DNA from 2 places in the Lentzea sp. NPDC051213 genome. Region 2 is predicted to be linked to the other one. Evidence: riboswitches for the same ligand, from Rfam matches in the RefSeq annotation. Region 2 holds a riboswitch; the other holds the start of a gene.
What was found. A riboswitch is a leader RNA that binds a small molecule or an ion and turns the genes downstream of it on or off. The one in region 2 is predicted to bind thiamine pyrophosphate.

Region 1: linked by a shared signal. The riboswitch ahead of ACIA8G_RS37165 (thiamine ABC transporter substrate binding subunit) and the one ahead of thiO (glycine oxidase ThiO) in region 2 are both predicted to bind thiamine pyrophosphate.

What each region holds. Positions count from the first base shown of each region.
Region 1 covers NZ_JBITEX010000010.1:147,397-156,758, forward strand. The annotation lists gene ACIA8G_RS37135 (hypothetical protein) at 1-1,284, shown strand; gene ACIA8G_RS37140 (BTAD domain-containing putative transcriptional regulator) at 1,306-4,110, shown strand; gene ACIA8G_RS37145 (DUF6131 family protein) at 4,167-4,322, shown strand; gene ACIA8G_RS37150 (mannosyltransferase) at 4,595-5,809, shown strand; gene ACIA8G_RS37155 (glycoside hydrolase family 88 protein) at 5,726-6,709, opposite strand; gene ACIA8G_RS37160 (4a-hydroxytetrahydrobiopterin dehydratase) at 6,768-7,061, opposite strand; TPP riboswitch at 7,094-7,206, shown strand; gene ACIA8G_RS37165 (thiamine ABC transporter substrate binding subunit) at 7,199-8,197, shown strand; gene ACIA8G_RS37170 (ABC transporter permease) at 8,173-9,362, shown strand, end outside.
Region 2 covers NZ_JBITEX010000012.1:119,523-128,884, forward strand. The annotation lists gene ACIA8G_RS40515 (SRPBCC domain-containing protein) at 1-320, shown strand, start outside; gene ACIA8G_RS40520 (MarR family winged helix-turn-helix transcriptional regulator) at 347-790, opposite strand; gene ACIA8G_RS40525 (thiazole synthase) at 953-1,708, opposite strand; gene thiS (sulfur carrier protein ThiS) at 1,710-1,910, opposite strand; gene thiO (glycine oxidase ThiO) at 1,907-2,884, opposite strand; TPP riboswitch at 2,888-2,999, opposite strand; gene thiE (thiamine phosphate synthase) at 3,026-3,664, shown strand; gene ACIA8G_RS40545 (dioxygenase) at 3,696-4,454, shown strand; gene ACIA8G_RS40550 (S1 family peptidase) at 4,457-5,440, opposite strand; gene ACIA8G_RS40555 (hypothetical protein) at 5,947-6,528, opposite strand; gene ACIA8G_RS40560 (threonine/serine dehydratase) at 6,499-7,431, shown strand; gene ACIA8G_RS40565 (threonine/serine dehydratase) at 7,428-8,330, shown strand; gene ACIA8G_RS40570 (MFS transporter) at 8,307-9,362, opposite strand, start outside.

The DNA.
Region 1 (9,362 bases), on a different contig from region 2:
ATGACAGAAGAGGCGTTCGCGTGGATGACCGCCGAGTACCAGAACTTGGTCTCGGCGGTGGTGGTCGCAATCGAGCGACGTGAGTACTGGCCTGCCAACGAGATCGCCGCTGTCCTCAGCGCCTACTGCTACGAGATCCGCGATGACACGAACTGGTCGGTGTTGTGCGAGATCCGGCACCGCGCTGCCCACGAGTCCGGCGAGGACGTGTTGATCGCCAACGCGAACCTCTCCCACGCGCTCTACCGCTTCAGCCAGGCAGACTTCGTCCAGACGAAGGAGCTCACGGAGATAGCGCTCGACCTAGGCGTCCGGATGGGCGACCCGCGGGTTCAGTCGTCCGCGCACAGGATTCTGGCAGGGGTGACCCGCGAGGCCGGCGACACGGCCGCCTCCATGCATCACTTGAACCAGGCGCTCGCGATCGACGAGCAGGACGATGAACCGGAGGGCCAGGCTCTGGTCCTGCTCGCCATCGCTGTGCTGTCGTTCAACGTGCCCGACCTCCTCGCAACGGAGCAGTCGCTGCTCAGGGCGCTGGAGCTCACCGGCTCACCTGGCGTCCGCGGACACTTGCATGCCTCGTTGAACGGCGTCTACACCGAACTGGGCCGGTTCGCGGAGGTGATCGCGCACCAGAACGCATACGTCGCCCTGCAGGAGGAGCTCGGAAACCCCCGACCACTCACGGTCGGCACCGTCGCCGCCGCTCGGGCGAAGCTCGCGCTGCGAGAGGTCGACGAGGCGTTCGATCTCATCATCGACGTCCTCGACGAGGTGCGGCTGAGGTCCAGCTTCGAGGAGGAGCTCGACGCCTGGCACGCGTTGGCCGACCTGTTCGACGACTGCGATGCACAGGAAGACGCGTTGGCCGCCGCGCACCTACAGCTCAAGATCACCGACCGCGAGACGATGATCGACTATCGGATCGTTGCCCACTGGTCGGCCGCGCGGGCGTATCGCAAGCTCGGCGACTACGAGTTGGCGGCGCACCACCTGAACGAAATGCGCGCCCTCCTCGACAGCGACCACCTCCTGAACGCGGGAAGTGAGGTCAAGGAACGCGCGTTGCTGCACCTGGCGTTGGGCGAGAGGGAGGAGGCGCTGCGGTGCGCGGAGGAGTCCGTCGCCGTGCACCGCCGATACCACCAGCGCCACCTGGAAGGGCAGTCGCTCTACACACTCGCGGCCGTACGCCGTGCCATGGGTGACCACGAAGGTGCGGCGGCCGCGGAGGTTCTGGCCGCTGACGCCTACCGGGATTGCGGCGTGCCGATGCCCTGACGCCTTCTAGACTCAGCTGCTGTGATCGCCGAGTACAGGGTCCTGGGACCGCTGGAAGTGCTCCTCGACGGCAAGCCTGTCGCCGTTCCGGCCGGTCGTGGACGTGCCCTGCTCGTCACGTTGTTGTTGCACCCAAACGAGCTCATGTGCGTGGAGCAGCTGGTGGAACGGGTCTGGGACGGCGATCCGCCTGCCGCGGACCGAGGGCGCAAGGCGTTGCACATGGTCGTGACCCGGCTGCGGCAGGCGCTGGGCAACGCCAACTGCGTGCGCACGTCGTTGCGTGGCTACAGGGCCGAGGTCGAGCCCGCGCAACTGGACCTCCTGCGTTTCCGGGCGCTCACCGCACGGGGCGAGCACCGCGCAGCGTTGGAACTCCTGCGCGGGCCGGTGCTGGCCGACGTCGGGTCGGAGTCGCTGCACAACGAGGACGTACCGCGACTGGAGGAGGAGATCCTCCTCGCGCGGGAACGCCGGATCGACGACGACCTGACCCGTGCCACCGACGTGCTGGTGCCCGAACTGCGGTCACTGGTGCGTCGGCACCCGTTGCGCGAGACGTTCTGGGCTCAGCTGATGCTCGCCCTGCACCGGGCGGGCCAGCAGGCCGAGGCCCTCGCGGTCTACCCGGAGATCCGCAAGCGCCTCGCCGATGAGCTCGGCGTGGCTCCCGGCCAACGGTTGCGCGAGGCGCATGAGCAGGTGCTGCGCGGAGAGGTACCTGCCTCCTCGACCGCATCGGTGCCCCGGCAGCTGCCGCCTGTTCACCCGCACTTCACCGGGCGCGAGCACGAGCTGACGCGACTGACCGAGACGCTGACCAGCCGGCCGGGCGAGCCCGTGGTCATCTCCGCGATCAACGGCATCGGCGGCGTCGGCAAGACCGTTCTCGCCCTGCAGTGGGCGCACCAGATCACCGGCCGCTTCCCGGACGGCCAGCTGCACATCAACCTGCGCGGCTTCGACACCAGTGCCGAGCCGCTCGATCCCATCGCAGTGGCCCGCGAGTTCCTGCTGGCACTCGGCGTGCCGCCTGAGGAGGTTCCGGCGTCTGAAGACGCGGTGGTCGAGGTGTACCGGTCGGTGTTGGCGCGGCGTCGGGTGCTCGTGGTGCTCGACAACGCGCGTGACGCGGACCAGGTCCGGCCGCTGCTGCCCGGCGGTGCCGGCAACCTGGTGCTCGTCACCAGCCGCAACCACCTGGGTGAGCTCATCGCCCGCGAGGGCGCCTGGCCGGTGGCGCTGGATGTGCTGGACGTGCAGGCCGCGGTCGACCTGCTGACCGAACGGATCGGCGCGGCGCGAGTCGCCGCCGAGTCCGAGGCGGTGTCGCGGCTGGTCAAACGGTGTGCGGGACTGCCGCTGGCGCTCGGCATCGTGGCCGCCCGAGCGGCGTACGGGGACTCGCTCACGACGCTCGCGGACGAGCTGGAGCAGGAACGCCTCGGTGCGCTCGACATCGACGATCCGATGACCGGCATCCGTGCGGTTTTCTCGTGGTCGCTGCGAGCTGTCAGCGAGCAGGCGGTCAGGATGTTCGTGCTGCTCGGGCTGCATCCTGGTCCGGACTTCTCGACAGCGGCCGCGGCCAGTCTGGCGGCGTTGCCACCGGCCGAGGCCGGTCTGGTGCTCGACGAGCTGGTCACCTGCAGCCTTGCCAGTCCGGCGAGCACCGGGCGGTTCGTGCTGCACGACCTGCTCCGCGATTACGTTCAGGAGCGTGCCGCCGAGCTGCCTTCGGACCAACTCGTCTCCGCACGGCAGCGGATGTTCGACCACTACGTCCACACGACGTTTGCGGCTTGCGTATCGCTGGAAGGCGCCTTCCGCTGGTCAGAACTGCCACCGCCCGCAGAGTTCGTGGTGGTCGAGCCGTTCGCGGACACCGATGCAGGTCACGGCTGGTTCGAGCCGGAGTATCAGGTGTTGCTGGGCGTGTTCGACCAGCTCGAAGCCGCAGGTGCGGACGGCGTCCTTTGGACGTACGCCTACTCGTTTCACAACTACCTGATCCGCCGCTCACGACTCGACGAGCTCGAGGTCCTCGTGGTGCGCGGGCTGACCGCGGCGCGGCGCGAAGGCAGCGCCTTCGGGCAATCGCGTCTCAACCGAGGGCTGGCAGGCGTCTACATCGGGACACGTGACCTGACGAAGGCGGAGTGGCACATGCGTGAAGCACTCCGCTGGGACGAGCAGCTGGGTGACGAGGACGGAGTGTCGAACGTGTCGCGCGGGCTGGCGTATTTGTGCGAGCTACAGGGCAAGCACGCGGAAGGGGTGGAGGTCCTGCAGCGTGTCTACCCGATGGCCGTCAGCCTGGAGAACAAGTTCGAGAAGGCCTCGTACCTGGCCGCATACGGCAGAGCGCGCCACCTGGTGGGTGAGGACGAACGTGCGCTCGAGCTCTGCCTGGCCGCGCAGACGCTGTACGTGGAATTCAACGGTCTTAAGGGCGACATCTCCCGCAGCATGAACCAGGAGACGTTGGCCGACGTCTACGTGAAGCTCGGCAGGTACGCGGAAGCGATCGAGCACTGCCGGACGTCCGTGCGGATGCTGCGAGGCATCCGGCACACTTCCCAGCTCGCCGAGGTTCTCGTACAGCTGTCGAAGATCCAGATCGCGGCGGGAGATCCGGCCGCCGCCAGGGAGTTGCTCGACGAGGCGTTGGCCCATTGTGAGCAGATGGGGACAAGGGACGTGAACGCGCCGCGGGTGCGGGAACTGCTGAAGTCACTCGACGAGGCGTTGGCTCTTTGTGAGCAGATGGGGGCAGAGGACGTGAACGCACAGCGGGTGCGGGAACTGTTGAAGTTGCTCGACTAGGTTTGTACCGACCTCTGTGGGGTAGCCGTTAAGAGGATTCCCCACCTGGAGGTGTCATGATCGTTCTCGGTCTGATCCTGCTCGTCGTCGGATGGCTGGCCGGTATCAGCATCCTGACGACCATCGGTGTTGTACTGCTGGTGATCGGCGCGATCCTCGCCGTGCTCGGCGCTGTCGGCAAGCCGATCGGTGGCCGGGCGCACTACTTCTAAACAGCCGCCCCTTTCCTCCCCTCGGAAAGGTGAAGGGGGAGCCTCCACAGTGGAGGCTCCCCCTTCCGTCTGTCTGGCAAAGGTCTTACACGTTTCCCTTAGCGCGTGCGGCAGCGGCGAACACTCCGAACGCGACCCCCAGCATGGCCAGAGCGGCGACAGCAGCGACTACAAGATCCACAGACATGATCGAACAACTCTCCCTATTGCGATCTCCCGTTCCTTATGACGCCGGGATACCCCGCAACGTTGCCTCGGGTAACGTTTTCGGGGTGAAACTCCGTGCTGTGGAAGCGCGTGTGCTCTCCGTAGCACCGTGGCTGCTCGTGTTGTCGGTCGCCGGGCACCTGTTCATGGTCGCTTTCCAGGCGAAGATGACCATGATCGACTTGCTGGTGTACCGAAATGGATCGCCGCATCTGTTCAGCGGTGACCTCTACGAGTGGCGGCTCGACCAGTACGCGGACGTCTTCCCGCTGCCGTTCACCTACCCGCCGTTCGCGGCCGCGATCTTCACGCCGATGAGCTGGGTGCCGTGGGAGGCGTCGCGGTGGATCTGGCAGCTCATCTGTCTCGGCTGCCTGTACTTCATCGTTCGCACGAGCGTCAAGCTGCTGAAGCTGCAGGACCCGCGCCGCGCCATGATGTGGACCGCGCTGGTGCTGTGGATCGAGCCGGTGCGCACCACGCTCAACTACGGCCAGATCAACCTCGTGCTGGCGGCGATCCTGATCGGCACGCTCGCCAGCGCGCGGAACTGGGTCGGGGGTGCCGGTGTGGGTTTCGCCGCGGGCATCAAGCTCACGCCTGCGATCTCCGGGCTGTTCTTCCTCATCCAGCGCCGGTGGATGGCCGCCGTCTGGTCCTTCGTCGCCTTTGTGGCGGTGTACGGCATCGGCTGGGCGATCTCGCCGTCGCAGTCGAACAAGTTCTGGTTCGAGCTGCTCGGTGACGCGAGCCGGGTCGGGCCGGTCGGCAGTGCCATCAACCAGTCGATGCGTGGCGCGCTGAGCCGCACGGTCGGCTATGACGTCAAGACCGGGCCGTTGTTCATCGTCGCCGTGCTCGTCGCGGCGGTGCTGACGTGGTTCGCGGTCAGCAAGACCAAGGACGTGCTGGCGCTCATCGTGAGCGTTCAGATGCTCGGGCTGCTGGTCTCGCCGATCTCGTGGAGCCACCACTGGGTGTGGATGGTGCCCGCCCTCCTGTGGCTCATCTACGAGGGCGGACACCTGCTCTGCAAGATCACCGCCGGCCTGTGGGTACTGCTGACCGGCGGTTACCTGATCTCGTTCCTGCTGCTCGCCCAGCCGAACATCTGGGACTTCCCGCGCCCCTTGGTCTTCGTGCTGCTCGGCTGGGGCTATCCGGTGGCCGGGATGCTCACGCTGGTCGCGATCGGTCTAGCAACCCGGCGTAAGCCGGACGAGCTGCTGCCCGGCGATGAGGAAGCTGCCCACAGCGAACCCACCGGTGTCGCCGGCTGAGGCCGGCTTCCAGGAGTTGCGGGCCTGCACCCAGCCGAGCAGGCCATCGGCGTCCAGCGCGGTCTGCAGCGCCTGCCAGCCCTTCTGCACGTAGGGCAGGTAGGTGGCGCGATCCAGGACGCCTGCGTTGATGCCCGCCGCGAACGCGTAGGTGATCATCGCGGTGGCCGCGGAGTCCTTGCCGGTGCTGCCCCAGAAGCCGTCGTGGCGCTGCAGGTACCGCAGCGTCTGGGCGGTCTTGCGGAGCGTCTTGGCGTAGTCGGCGCGGTACGGGTTGTCGGCCGGCAGGGTCAGCACTGCCTTGGCGAGGCCCTGCACGGCCCAGCCGTTGGTCTGCACGTTGAGGCTCCACAGGCCCGTGACCTGGTTGAACGTCCGCTTCTTCAGATTGCGGTACGACCGGTACGAGTAGTCGAGCAGGTCCTGGTCGAGGTCGCGCACGGCGACCTCGGTGAAGGACGGCAGCGACATCGCCAGTGCGTCGGGAGACTTCCAGTAGTCGAACTTCCCGGTCTTCGCCTGGGCCCGCAGGTTGTCCCGCAGTGGCTGAAGCACCTCGGGCTCCGGGTGGAAGAACGAGACGGCCAGGTAGGCCTCACCGCTCGACTGCGGATCCGGGGCGTACGGGTTCGCCGGGTCGACGGGCAGCAGGTACTTGTTCGCCTGCACCCACGGCCACGTCTTGTGGTTGCTGATCCCGGTCGTGCGGACCTGCGCGATGTTGCCGGTGTGGAAGTTCGCGTTGGACCAGTTGTTCGCCTTGAGGTCGGTCCCCTTGGTGACCCACGCCTGGCTGGCCTTGATCATCGTGTCCGTCACGGCACACGGCACGGCCTGCGCGGCCGCCGGTGCGATCAGAAGACTGCCTGCCAGCGCCACTACGAACAAAGGTGTGCGCAACCGCATGAGGGTGTTCCCTCTCATTCCGCGGGCGGCGGCAGCGCACATCTTGACCGAGTCAGGCCATCGCGTCCAGCACTCCGTCGATCTCCTCGGCGAGGGACACGTCCAGGGCGGTGATTCCTCCCTTGGAGTGCGTGCTCAGGCGAAATGTCAGTGTCTTGTACCGGATGTCGATGTCCGGGTGGTGGTTGTCGTTCTCCGCGATCTCGGCGATCCGGTTCACGACCATGATCGCCTGCGGGAAGGTCGCCAGCTCCACGGTCCGCACCAGCGCCGCGTCCTGGGCACTCCAGTCGGGCAGCTTGGGCAGCACGTCGTTCAACTGATCGTCGCTCAACAGCTCGGCCATGTCCTGATCGTCCCACCACGTCACGTAAGCTGCGCGTTTGCCACGGGAGTCCGGTGAAGCGCCGGGCTGAGAGGAGGGCTCGCAAGCCCTCGACCGTCCACCTGATCCGGGTCATACCGGCGTAGGGAGAGATTTCAGTGAGAAGGATTTTTGCTGTCGCCGCGGCTCTGGTGCTGACCGGTTGCTCGGCCGGTACCTCGACCGCGCCGCAGACGCACGAGGTCACCCTGGTGACGCACGACTCGTTCGCGGTGAAGCCCGAGGTGCTGGAGGAGTTCCAGAAGTCCTCGGGGATCACGGTCAAGCAGATCGCCAGCGGTGACGCGGGCGAGCTCACGAACAAGCTGGTGCTCACCAAGGCCAACCCGATCGGCGACGTCGCGTTCGGCGTCGACTCGACGTTCGCCTCGCGGGCGTTGTCCGAGGGCGTGTTCGCCGAGTACGCCTCGCCGGAGGCTTCGAAGGGCGCGCAGCGGTACCAGGCCGACGACTCGAACCGGCTGCAGGCCGTCGACGTCGGTGACGTGTGCCTGAACATCGACCCGGCCAAACTCGGCGGCGTCGAGCCCACGTCGTACGAGGACCTGGTCGACCCCAAGTTCAAGGACAAGCTGGTCGTGGAGAACCCGGCCACGTCCTCGCCCGGCCTCGCGTTCCTGCTCGGCACGATCGCGAAGTTCGGCGAGAACGGCTGGCAGGAGTACTGGGGCAAGCTCAAGGCCAACGGCGTCAAGGTCGTGAGCGGCTGGGAAGAGGCTTACAACCAGGAGTTCTCCGCGACCAAGGGCGACCGGCCGATCGTCGTCTCGTACGCGTCGTCGCCGTCCGCGGAGGGCGGCAAGACCAAGGCCGTGCTCGGCACCTGCTACCGCCAGGTCGAGTACGCCGGTGTGCTGTCCGGGGCGAAGAACCCGTCGGACGCGCAGAAGGTGCTGGACTTCCTGCTGGGCGAGAAGTTCCAGGCCCAGGTGGCCGAGCAGATGTACGTCTACCCGTCACGGGAGGGCGTCGCGCTGCCCGAGTCGTGGGCCAAGGACGCGCCGCTGCCCACCAATCCGCAGACCCTGCCCGCCGACAAGGTGAAGGACAACCGCGAAGCCTGGGTCGAGCAGTGGCGCAAGCTCGTGCAGGGCTGACGGGCCCCACCGGTCGGCCGGCGCGGGCTCGCGCGGGCCTGATCTCGGCTCGTTCCGGCTGGTCGGCGGCGGCCTTGCTGCCGCTGGCCTTCCTGGCGCTCTTCTTCGCGTGGCCGGTGCTGGCGATCGTCACCCTCGGCCTGCGCGAGGGCGGGGTGACCGAGGTGCTGGTCGACGGGGAGACCTGGGAGCTCGTCGGGTTCACGCTCGGGCAGGCGGCGGCGTCGACGCTGGTGGCGGTGCTGGCCGGGATGCCGCTGGCGTTCGTGCTGGCCCGCTGCCGGATTCGCGGGCTCGGGGTGATCCGGGCCGCCGTGATGGTGCCGTTCGTGCTGCCGACCGTGGTGGTGGGCCTCGCGTTCCGGACGTTCTGGCCGGAGGGCGGGGTGCTGCCGATCGTGCTGGCCAACGCGTTCTTCAACGTCGCCGTGGTCGCGCGGACCGTGGGCGGGCTGTGGGCGCACACGGATCGGCGCGCTGAAGACGCGGCACGGGCTCTTGGTGCGTCACGGCCGCGCGCGTTCCTGTCGGTCGTGTTGCCGGCGCTGGCACCCGCGATCGGCTCTGCGGCCGCGGTGGTGTTCCTGTTCTGCGCCACCAGTTTCGGTGTCGTGCTGGTGCTCGGCGGGTCGCGGTACCGGACGCTGGAGACCGAGATCTACCTGCGGACGGTCGAGCTGTTCGACCTGTCCGGGGCGGCCGCGTTGTCGTTGCTGCAGTTCCTCGCGGTCCTGGCCGTGCTGGTGCTCGGGGCGTTGGCGCGGCGCCGGCGTGAGACCGCGTTGTCGTTGCGCGGCAGGGAAGAGCTGGCGCGGCGGCCGTCCGGGGGCGAGTGGTACGTCGTGCTGGCCGCGTTCGGTGTCGTGGTCGCTCTGCTGACGCCGGTCGTCGGTCTGGTGACGGAATCACTGTCCACTCGGGACGGCTGGAGCTTCGCCGGGTATGCCGCGCTGGCCACGCGTGGTGATCGCGGCACGCTCGCGGTGACCGGCATCGATGCGGCGATCAACTCGGTGCGGACGGCGTTCGACGCGACGCTGGTGGCACTCGTCGTCGGGGTCTTCTCGGCGGTGGTGCTGATCGGGTTGCGGCGGGCGGGCAGCCGGATCGCCGAGGTGCTCGACACCGCGTTGATGCTGCCGCTGGGCGTGTCCGCGGTGACCGT
Region 2 (9,362 bases):
CCGTCATGGAGTACACGCAGGTGGACGGGGTGAAGACGAAGGTGAAGGCGGCCAAGGGCTCGCCGTTCGAACGCGACTTCGAGGGCGAGATCACCTCGGTCGAGCCGTACGCGCTGACGTCCCAGGGCGGCGATCCGGAGACGTTCTTCGGCCGCCACCGCTGGGAGCTCACCTCGTTGGAGAGCGGCGGCACGCACCTGGTGAACGCGGAGTCGTTCACCGGCACGATGGCCGCCGGCGTGCTGGCGCAGACCCGCGACGTGCTGGTCGCGGAGTTCGACGCCTTCAACCAGGCGCTACTTCGCGCCGTCGTCAGCTAACCGGGTACGCACTTCGTACGCGACGGCTACTTCGGCTCTTCGCCGACCAGCGTCTCCAGCGCGTCGAGGGCATTCACCAAGGCAGCCACGTGCTCTGGCTTGAGCTGCTCGATCCGGCGCTGCAGCTCACGCACCCGCGCGGACCGCACCCCGGACACCATCGTCTCGCCCTCGGGCGTGGGTGTGGCGAGCCAGGCGCGGCCGTCCTGCGGGTCGGGTTCGCGCTTCACGTACCCGGCCTCGACCAGCGCGGCGACGATGCGGGACAACGTCGGCGGCGCCACGCCTTCCTTGTTCGCCAGGTCGCCGAGGCGCATGGGGCCACAGCGGGCGAGGGTGGCCAGCGCGGAGACCGCACCGGGGCCGAGTCCGGGGGAACCGGTGCGTCGCAGCAACCGGGCCAGCCGGCCGATCGCCAGGTACAGGCGCGCGGTCGCGTCCTCGACCTCGGCGTCAATGGGGGCCGTCACGGCTAGTCGTCCTCCTCGGCGGATTTCAGGTAATGGTCAATCATCCCCCAGCACGTGTGCACTCACGGTATCGGCTCCAGGCGTTCAGGTTCTGGCGAAGCGCTAGATCCGAGCCAGCGCCATATCGGTGAATTTCCCACCCACCAGGGAGGAAACTCGGTTCTACAAGGCCGGCGAGGACGCCTGGGCCCAGAAGCGTTGCGGAATCCGGCCGGCCAGCCGCGCGAGGCGGCCGCCTTCGACCGCGTAGCGCATGGCCGCGGCCATGCGTTCTGGGTCACCGGCGCGTGTCACCGCGGTCGCCAGCAAGACCGCCGAGCAGCCGAGTTCCATGGCCAGCGCCGCGTCCGACGCGGTCCCGATGCCGGCGTCCAGCACCACGGGCACGGACGCCCGCGAGGTGATCAGCTCGATGTTGTGCGGGTTGCGGATGCCCAGGCCGGTGCCGATGGGCGAGCCGAGGGGCATCACCGTGGCGCAACCGATGTCCTGGAGCTTCGAAGCCAGCACCGGATCGTCGTTGGTGTACGGCAGGACGACGAACCCGTCCTGCACCAGCCGTTCGGCCGCGTCCAGCAGCTCGACCGGGTCCGGCAGCAGGGTCTCCTCGTCGTGGACGACCTCGAGCTTGACCCAGTTCGTCTCCAGCGCTTCGCGCGCCAGCTGCGCGGTCAGCACGGCCTCGGCGGACGTGCGGCAGCCCGCGGTGTTCGGCAGGACCTCGATTCCCAGGCGCCGCAACAACTCCAGCACACCGGTCTGGCCCGCGGCGTCGACCCGGCGCATGGCCACGGTGGTCAGCTCGGTACCGGAGGCGACCAGAGCCCGTTCCAGCACCGAGAGGTTCGCGGCACCGCCGGTGCCGGTGATGAGCCGGGACCGGAACTCCCGGCCCGCGATGATCAGCGGATCGTCCACGTCAGCCTCCCTGCACCGCGGTCAGCACCTCGATCACGCCGCCGTCCGGCACGATCGTCTTGTCCCACAACGCCCTCGGCACCACCGCGCCGTCCAGGGCCACGGCCACCCCTGAGGACGGCGCGCCCACCAGCGACACGACCTCGGCTACCGAAGAGCCGTCGGCAAGATCCCGAGAACTGCCGTTGACCTGTGCCTTCACGAACTTCCTCCCTCGAGCAGCTCCACCACGGCGCGCGCGGTGTGCGGGGCCAGCAGCAGCCCGTTGCGGTGGTGGCCGGTCGCCGCGATCACGCCCGGCTCCAGGTACCGCACGATCGGCAGGTTGTCCGGACTGCCGGCGCGGAACCCGACCGCGGCCTCGGTCAGCGCGTACTCGGCGATGCCCGGCAGCACGGTTTCCGCGTCCCGCAACAGGTCCCGCACGCCCGCGACGGACACGTCGGTGTCGAACCCGGCCTCGTACTGGGTCGCGCCGACGACCACGCCGTCCCTGCGCGGCACGAGGTACACGGACCTCCCGGAGACCGAGGCCCGGATCGTGCGGGTCGGCGGCGGCAACGTGCCCGGGCGTCGGCCCAGCCGGAGGATCTCGCCCTTCACCGGGCGGATCACGTCTTTGAGTGCCGGGTGCAACGAACCACTCCACGCACCGGCGGCGATCACCGTCACCCGGCCATCCACTGTGGACTCGAATCGCACTCCTGCTTCCACGCAAGCCTTGCGCAGCGCGGAAAGCAGCTCGCGGTTGTCCACCGCCAGATCGCCGGGAATGAGCACGCCGCCGCGCACCGCCGGGCCGATGGAAGGCTCAAGTTGTCGGATCGTCCGATTGTTCAACAATTCAACAGTCGAATCGTTGAACAATCCGACGATTCTACGCAGATCAGCGAGGTCACCGGGCGTCGTGCCGACCGTGATCGTCCCGTTGTTGAACAATTCTACGTTCAACTCCGCAGCGAACTCCGGCCACTGCGCCAACGCCTCGATACCTTGTGCTGTAACGACTTCCTCGCCCGGCCACGCCTCCGCGACCGGCGCGAGCATGCCGCCCGCGACCCGTGAACCGGCATGCGGCGACCCGAGATCGTGCAACGACACCGAGAACCCGGCACGTGCCGCGAACCAGGCCACGGACAGGCCGATGACACCGCCGCCGACGACGGTCACTTCCACACTGCTCAAGGCATTCACGCTCCCTGCGCCGGCATGACCCGGATCAGGTTCGACGGTCGGAGCGAACCACGCTCCCTCTCAGCCCGGTGTTCTCCAGGCTCCCGTGCGGACCGACTTCAACATAACGGTTAACGTGCGTACGTGCCAGGACTCGACGGAAACCTGATCAGGCAACGACTCGCCGACGCGACGCTCTACCTCTGCACGCCGAACCGGCCTGATCTGGCCGAGTTCGCCGATGCCGCGCTCGCCGGCGGGGTCGACATCATCCAGCTGCGCGACAAGTCACTCGAGGCCAAGCAGGAACTCCAGGCCCTCGAAACACTCGCGGAGGCCTGCGAACGCCACGGCAGGCTCCTCGCCGTGAACGACCGCGCGGACATCGCCCACGCGGTCCAGGCGGACGTGCTGCACCTGGGCCAGGACGACCTGCCGGTGCCGCTCGCCCGCAAGATCATCGGCGACGACGTGGTGATCGGCCGCTCCACCCACGACGTCGAACAGATGCAGGCCGCCGCCACCGAACCGGGCGTGGACTACTTCTGCACCGGCCCCTGCTGGCCGACCCCGACCAAGCCCGGCCGCCCGGCGCCGGGACTCGACCTCATCAAGGCGACCAAGAGCGAGCGCGCGTGGTTCGCGATCGGTGGGATCGACCTCACCAACCTCAAGGAGGTCCAGGCGGCGGGCGCCACGCGGGTGGTCGTCGTGCGGGCCATCACCGAGGCCGACGACCCCCGCAAGGCCACCGAGTCGTTCAAGGTTGAACTTAGTAGTTGAAATTTGAACAAACCGGCGTACGCTCGAATTCGTGAGCGCACCAGTGCTGTACCTGAGCCACGGGGCACCCCCGCTGGCTGACGACGCGACGTGGACCAGAGAGCTCAAGGACTGGTCCGCCACCCTCCCGCGCCCGGAGGCCGTGCTCATGGTCTCCGCGCACTGGGAGGAGGCGCCGACCACGATCGGCGCGACCGGGACCGTGCCGCTGGTCTACGACTTCTGGGGTTTCCCGCAGCGGTACTACGAAGTGGAGTACGCGGCTCCTGGCGCGCCAGAACTGGCTCAGGACGTGCGCAAGCTGCTCGGCGACGTCCAGCAGGACGAGGAGCGGGGCCTCGACCACGGCGCCTACGTGCCGTTGAAGGAGATGTTCCCCGAGGCCGACGTGCCGGTGCTGCAGATGTCGATGCCCACGCTCGACCCGCGCGAGCTGCACGAGATCGGCCGCAAGCTCGCCCCGCTGCGGGACCAGAACGTCCTGATCGTCGGCAGCGGGTTCATGACGCACAACCTGAGCTGCGTGAACTTCCCCGCCGGGCCGGACTACGAGCCGCCGTCGTGGTCGAGGGAGTTCGACGACTGGGCACACCAGCAGCTGGCGAACGGTGACGTGGACGCGCTGCTGGACTTCCAGCAGAAAGCGCCCGCCGCCGGGATCGCACATCCGAGGACTGAGCACTTCGCGCCCTTGTTCGTGGCGCTGGGCGCGGCCAGCGACGAGAAAGCCCGTACCAGTGTTGAAGGCTTCTGGTACGGGCTCTCGAAACGATCAGTGCAGTTCAGCTAGGACTAGCCGCGCGTGAGGGTGAGGCCGTAGCGCGACAGGATCGGGTTGACCGGCTGGAAGAACGTGGTGCCACCGGACGAGCAGTTGCCCGAACCGCCGGACGTCACGCCCTGGGCCTGGCTGCCCGACAGCCACGAGCCACCGGAGTCACCCGGCTCGGCGCAGGCGTTGGTGCGGGTAAGACCCCGGACCTGACCCTGCGGGTAGTTCACGGTCTGATTCTTCGCCTGGACGGTGCCGCAGCGCCAGCCAGTGGTCGAACCCGAGCGGCAGATCCCCGCGCCGACACCGACTTCGGTGGAGCCCGAGACGGTCACGGTCCCGCCGTTGTAGCGGTTGACCAACGGCCGCGGGGTCCAGTTCGCGTTGGTGCGCACCCAAGCGTAGTCGTTGCCGGGGAAGACCGACCCAGCGAACGAGCCGGCCGCGACGCGGTTGAAGCCCTGGACAGCGGTGCCCGTGCGGCCGCAGTGGCCGGCGGTCACGAAGCCACCAGACACGGAGAAGCCGAGCGAGCAGCGGCCACCGCCCATGTAGATGGCGTCACCACCACGCAGGTCGTACAGCGGGGTCGGGCTCTCGGTCACCTCGGCGACCTCGACCGCACCGATGGACTTCGCCACGGCGATCCACTGGTCCGCCGTCGCGTCGCGGGTGTTGCGGTTCACCTCGACGACAACGGTGTTGGACTTCTCGTCGACGCGCCAGCCGGTGATCGACGTGGGCGCGGCCATCAGGTCGAGCACCGACTTGGTGCCGTTGAGCTGGGTCAGCGAGTTCTTGACGACCTGGACGTCGGCGCCGGTCACGGAGAGTCCCGGCCTGGTCACCGCGACAGTCAGCTTGCCGCTCGCCTGGTCGATCCACGCTCCACCAAATGCGTCGCCCAGCGAGGTCTTCGCCTGCTCGGCGAGGTCGGCGGACTTGAGGTCAGAGGCCAACCGGACGCGTGCCTGGTCAGCGTTCAGGCCCAAATCACGTTCCACCGCTTGGAGCAACTCTGCCGGGTAGCTCTCCGTATCGGAACCGGTTGGGGCGACTGGTGCGGCAGGCGCGCCAAACGCCGGTACGCTGAGAGCAGTCACGACTCCGGTGGCGAGAACCACGGCACCGGCGATGCGGGCCGCACTCGTGCGGTTCATCAGACGTCTCCCTCACTTTCGGGTGCAGGGGAACCCGAGAGACCGGTTGCAGGGACCTCTCTCGGGGGCCTTAGGGGGACGGGTGGTGGGGCGGCGGCAGGGGTCGCCCCACCCCTCCCAACTTCGTCCGTCTCGCGAAGGCGCTGCGCTCAAGTGGTCTGGCCACGAGCCTCATCGCGCCTCCTCACGGTCTCTTTCGGACCGAATGTGTCGCCCATTCGAGTGACTTTATGGGCCTGTTATCTATGACGCGCCACTCGAACTGTGGACGAAGTGTGTCACAGCTCACGACAGATCAACTGCGCTGCGTAGCAATTGACAGTTAACTATCGCTCAAAGTAGTGACGTGATCACCGAATGGGGTCGACAGTTGACGGGGGCGGCGAGCTGTCGGTCGGCTGTTGAGAACCTGTCGTCGTGGTGGTCGGTCCGGTCGGCGTGGTGCTTTCGGTGGGCGACTGACCGGACGTGCTCGGCGGGACCGTCACGGTCTTCGTCTCGGTCTTCGTGGTCTCGGTGTGGGTTTCGGTTTGCGTTGACGTGGCAGGTTTTCCGGGATCCGCGCCAACGGGTGTGCCGGTCACCAACTGGACGCTCGTGACGGTGATGACGGTCAGCACGAAGGCGAGCAGTCCGCCGACGGCGATTACCTGCCAACGCTTTTCGCGTTCCATCGACCGTTGGTAGAACACGGCGCCCACTGTGGTCACCACGCTCGCGAGGATCGCGCCGATGATGGTGCCGGCGACATTGAGGCGAAGGCTCAGCACGGCCGCGGTGGTGGCGGCGAGCACACTCGCGATGAGCTTGACGGGGGTGATTTTCTCCTTCTCAGACATGACACTTGTAGGACGTCGGGCACAGTTCACCGGTTGTGCCCCGGTGACGTGCATCATCGACATATGCGCCTGGTGACTCTCGAGGACATCCACGCGGCAGCCGCCGCGATCGCCCAGCACGTCGTGCACACCCCGTTGCTGTCCTTCGATTCCGGCTTGCGGATCAAGCCGGAGTCGCTGCAACCGATCGGAGCTTTCAAGCAGCGCGGCGCGGTGAACGCCTTGTCCCGCATACCTTCCGAGAACCGGGCGCGCGGTGTCGTGGCGTATTCGAGTGGTAACCACGCGCAAGCGGTCGCCTATGCCGCCAAGCTTCTCGGCATGCCGGCGGCGATCGTCGTGCCGGAGAACACCCCGCAGCTGAAGATCGACGCGACGCGGTCGCACGGCGCCGAGGTGTTCGTCGTCGGCATCACCGAACGCGAGTCGCGCGCCGCCGAACTGGTCGAGGAGCGCGGCGCGACGCTGATCCCGCCGTTCGACCACCCGGACGTGATCGCCGGCCAGGGCACCATCGGCCTGGAGATCTGCGCGGACCTCCCGGACGTGGCGACGATCCTCGTCCCGGTGAGCGGCGGCGGGTTGATCTCGGGGGTCGCGACGGCGGTGAAGTCCTTGCGCCCCAACGTCCGCGTGATCGGCGTCGAGCCGGAGCTGGCCGGTGACACCGCCGCCTCGTTCGCCGCCGGGTCGCTGGTTCGCTGGGACGCGCACGACCGCGCCCGCACGATCGCCGACGGCCTGCGCGCCGAGCCGTCCGAGCTGACGTGGGCGCACATCAGCGAGTACGTCGACGACATCGTGACCGTGACCGAGGCCGAAATCCGGGACGCGGTAGGACAAATCGCCCGGCGCACGCGGGTCGTGTCCGAGACCAGTGGCGCGGTTCCCGTTGCCGCGTACCTGAACCGCACGCTGCCCTCCGGTCCGGCCGTCGCCGTGGTGTCCGGCGGCAACATCGAGCCCAAGCTGTTCGCCGAGCTGATCAACGGATGATCTCGCTCGACGACATCCGCGCGGCAGCCACCGTGATCGCGCCGCACGTGGTGCGCACGCCGCTGCTGCCGTTCGGCGATGGCTGGCTCAAGCCGGAGAACCTCCAGCCGATCGGTGCGTTCAAGCTCCGCGGCGCGCTGAACGCGTTGGCGCGCCTGGAAAACCGCTCGAACGGCGTCGTCGCCTACTCCAGTGGCAACCACGCCCAGGCGGTGGCGTTCGCGGCCCGTCTGCACGGGGTGCCCGCGGCGATCGTGATGCCGTCGAACACCCCGGCGGTCAAGATCGAGGCCACGAAGGCGCTGGGCGCCGAGGTCTTCATCGTCGGCATCACCGAACGCGTGCAGCGGGCGGAGGCGCTCGTCGCCGAACGCGGCGCCGCGCTGATCCCGCCGTTCGACCACCCGGACGTGATCGCCGGCCAGGGCACCATCGGGCTGGAGATCCTGGAGGACCTGCCTGAGGTCACCACCGTCGTCGTGCCGATGTCCGGCGGCGGGTTGATCTCCGGTGTGGCGACGGCGATCAAGGCGCTGCGGCCGGACGTCCGCGTGATCGGCGCCGAGCCCGCGCTGGCCGCCGACATCGCGGATTCCCTGCGGGCGGGTGCGCTGGTCCGCTGGGACCCGGCTGAGCGGGCGAAGACGGTCGCCGACGCGTTGCGCGACGAACCGTCCGAGCTGACGTGGGCGCACATCAGCAAGCTCGTGGACGACGTGGTCACGGTGACCGAGGACGAGATCCTGACCGCGGTGGCCGGCCTGGCCCGGCGAACGCGACTGATCGCCGAACCCAGTGGAGCCGTCGCGGTGGCGGCCCAGGCCAAGATCGGGAGCAGCGTCGCCGTCGTCTCCGGCGGCAACATCGACCCCGCGCTACTGGCTGACCTTCTGGCTTGACCTGATGTGGGTCGGCGGGCCTTCGACGCCGCAGTGCAGACAGTCGCCGGGGTGTGGGTTGTCCGGCTGATCGTGCTCGGTCGAGAGCACCCGGTTGTCCACTCCGAACGCGAGCAGGCCGCCGATGATCGCGGCAGCCGCGCACAGGACGAGGGCCATCTCCCAACCGGCGGTCATGACGACCGGGTCCGCGTAGTCGGCGCCCGTCAGGCCGACAGCGGCGGGCAGCACGGCCATGGCGAGCAGGCTGCCGGTGCGGGCGACGGCGTTGTTCACGCCGGACGCGACGCCCGCGTGGTGGTCGGGCGCGGAGGCCAGCACGGTCGCGGTCACCGGGGCGACCACGACGGCCAGGCCGATGCCGAACACCACGACGCCGGGCAGCACACCGAAGACGTACGACGCGCCCGGCACGGTGTTGCGGAGCAGCAGCATGCCGACGCCGACCAGGATCGGGCCGATGATCAGCTGGAGGCGGGGGCCGTAGCGCTGGGCGAGCTTGCCCGACGTCGCGGAAGCCAGCAGCATGATGATCGTGATCGGCAGGCTGGCCAGACCCGACGCCGTCGGCGAGTAGTTCAGCGAGATCTGCAACTGCAGGACCAGCAGCACCATCACGCCGCCGAGGGCCGCGTACACCAGGAACGTCAGAACGTTCGACAGCAGGAACGTTCTATTGTTGAACAATTCTACAGGGACCAGCGGATCGCTGGACCGTTTCTGCAGCACGCTGAACGCGACCATCGCGAGCAATCCGAGGATTGTCACAACGTAGGATTGTTCAACAATCCCACCTGTCAACAATGCGAGGCCCAGCGCCCCGACCAGCGCGGACAGGTAGTTCGGGTGGCCGGCGGTCTCGTCGCGCGACTCCGGCACGTAACGAAGGGCAAGCCACACGCAGACGACGGCCACCGGCAGGTTCACCAGGAACGCCAGCCGCCACGACCACGCCTGGACCAGCAGGCCGCCGACCAGCGGGCCGACGGCCGTCGCCACACCGGACAGCCCGGACCAGGCCCCGATCGCCCG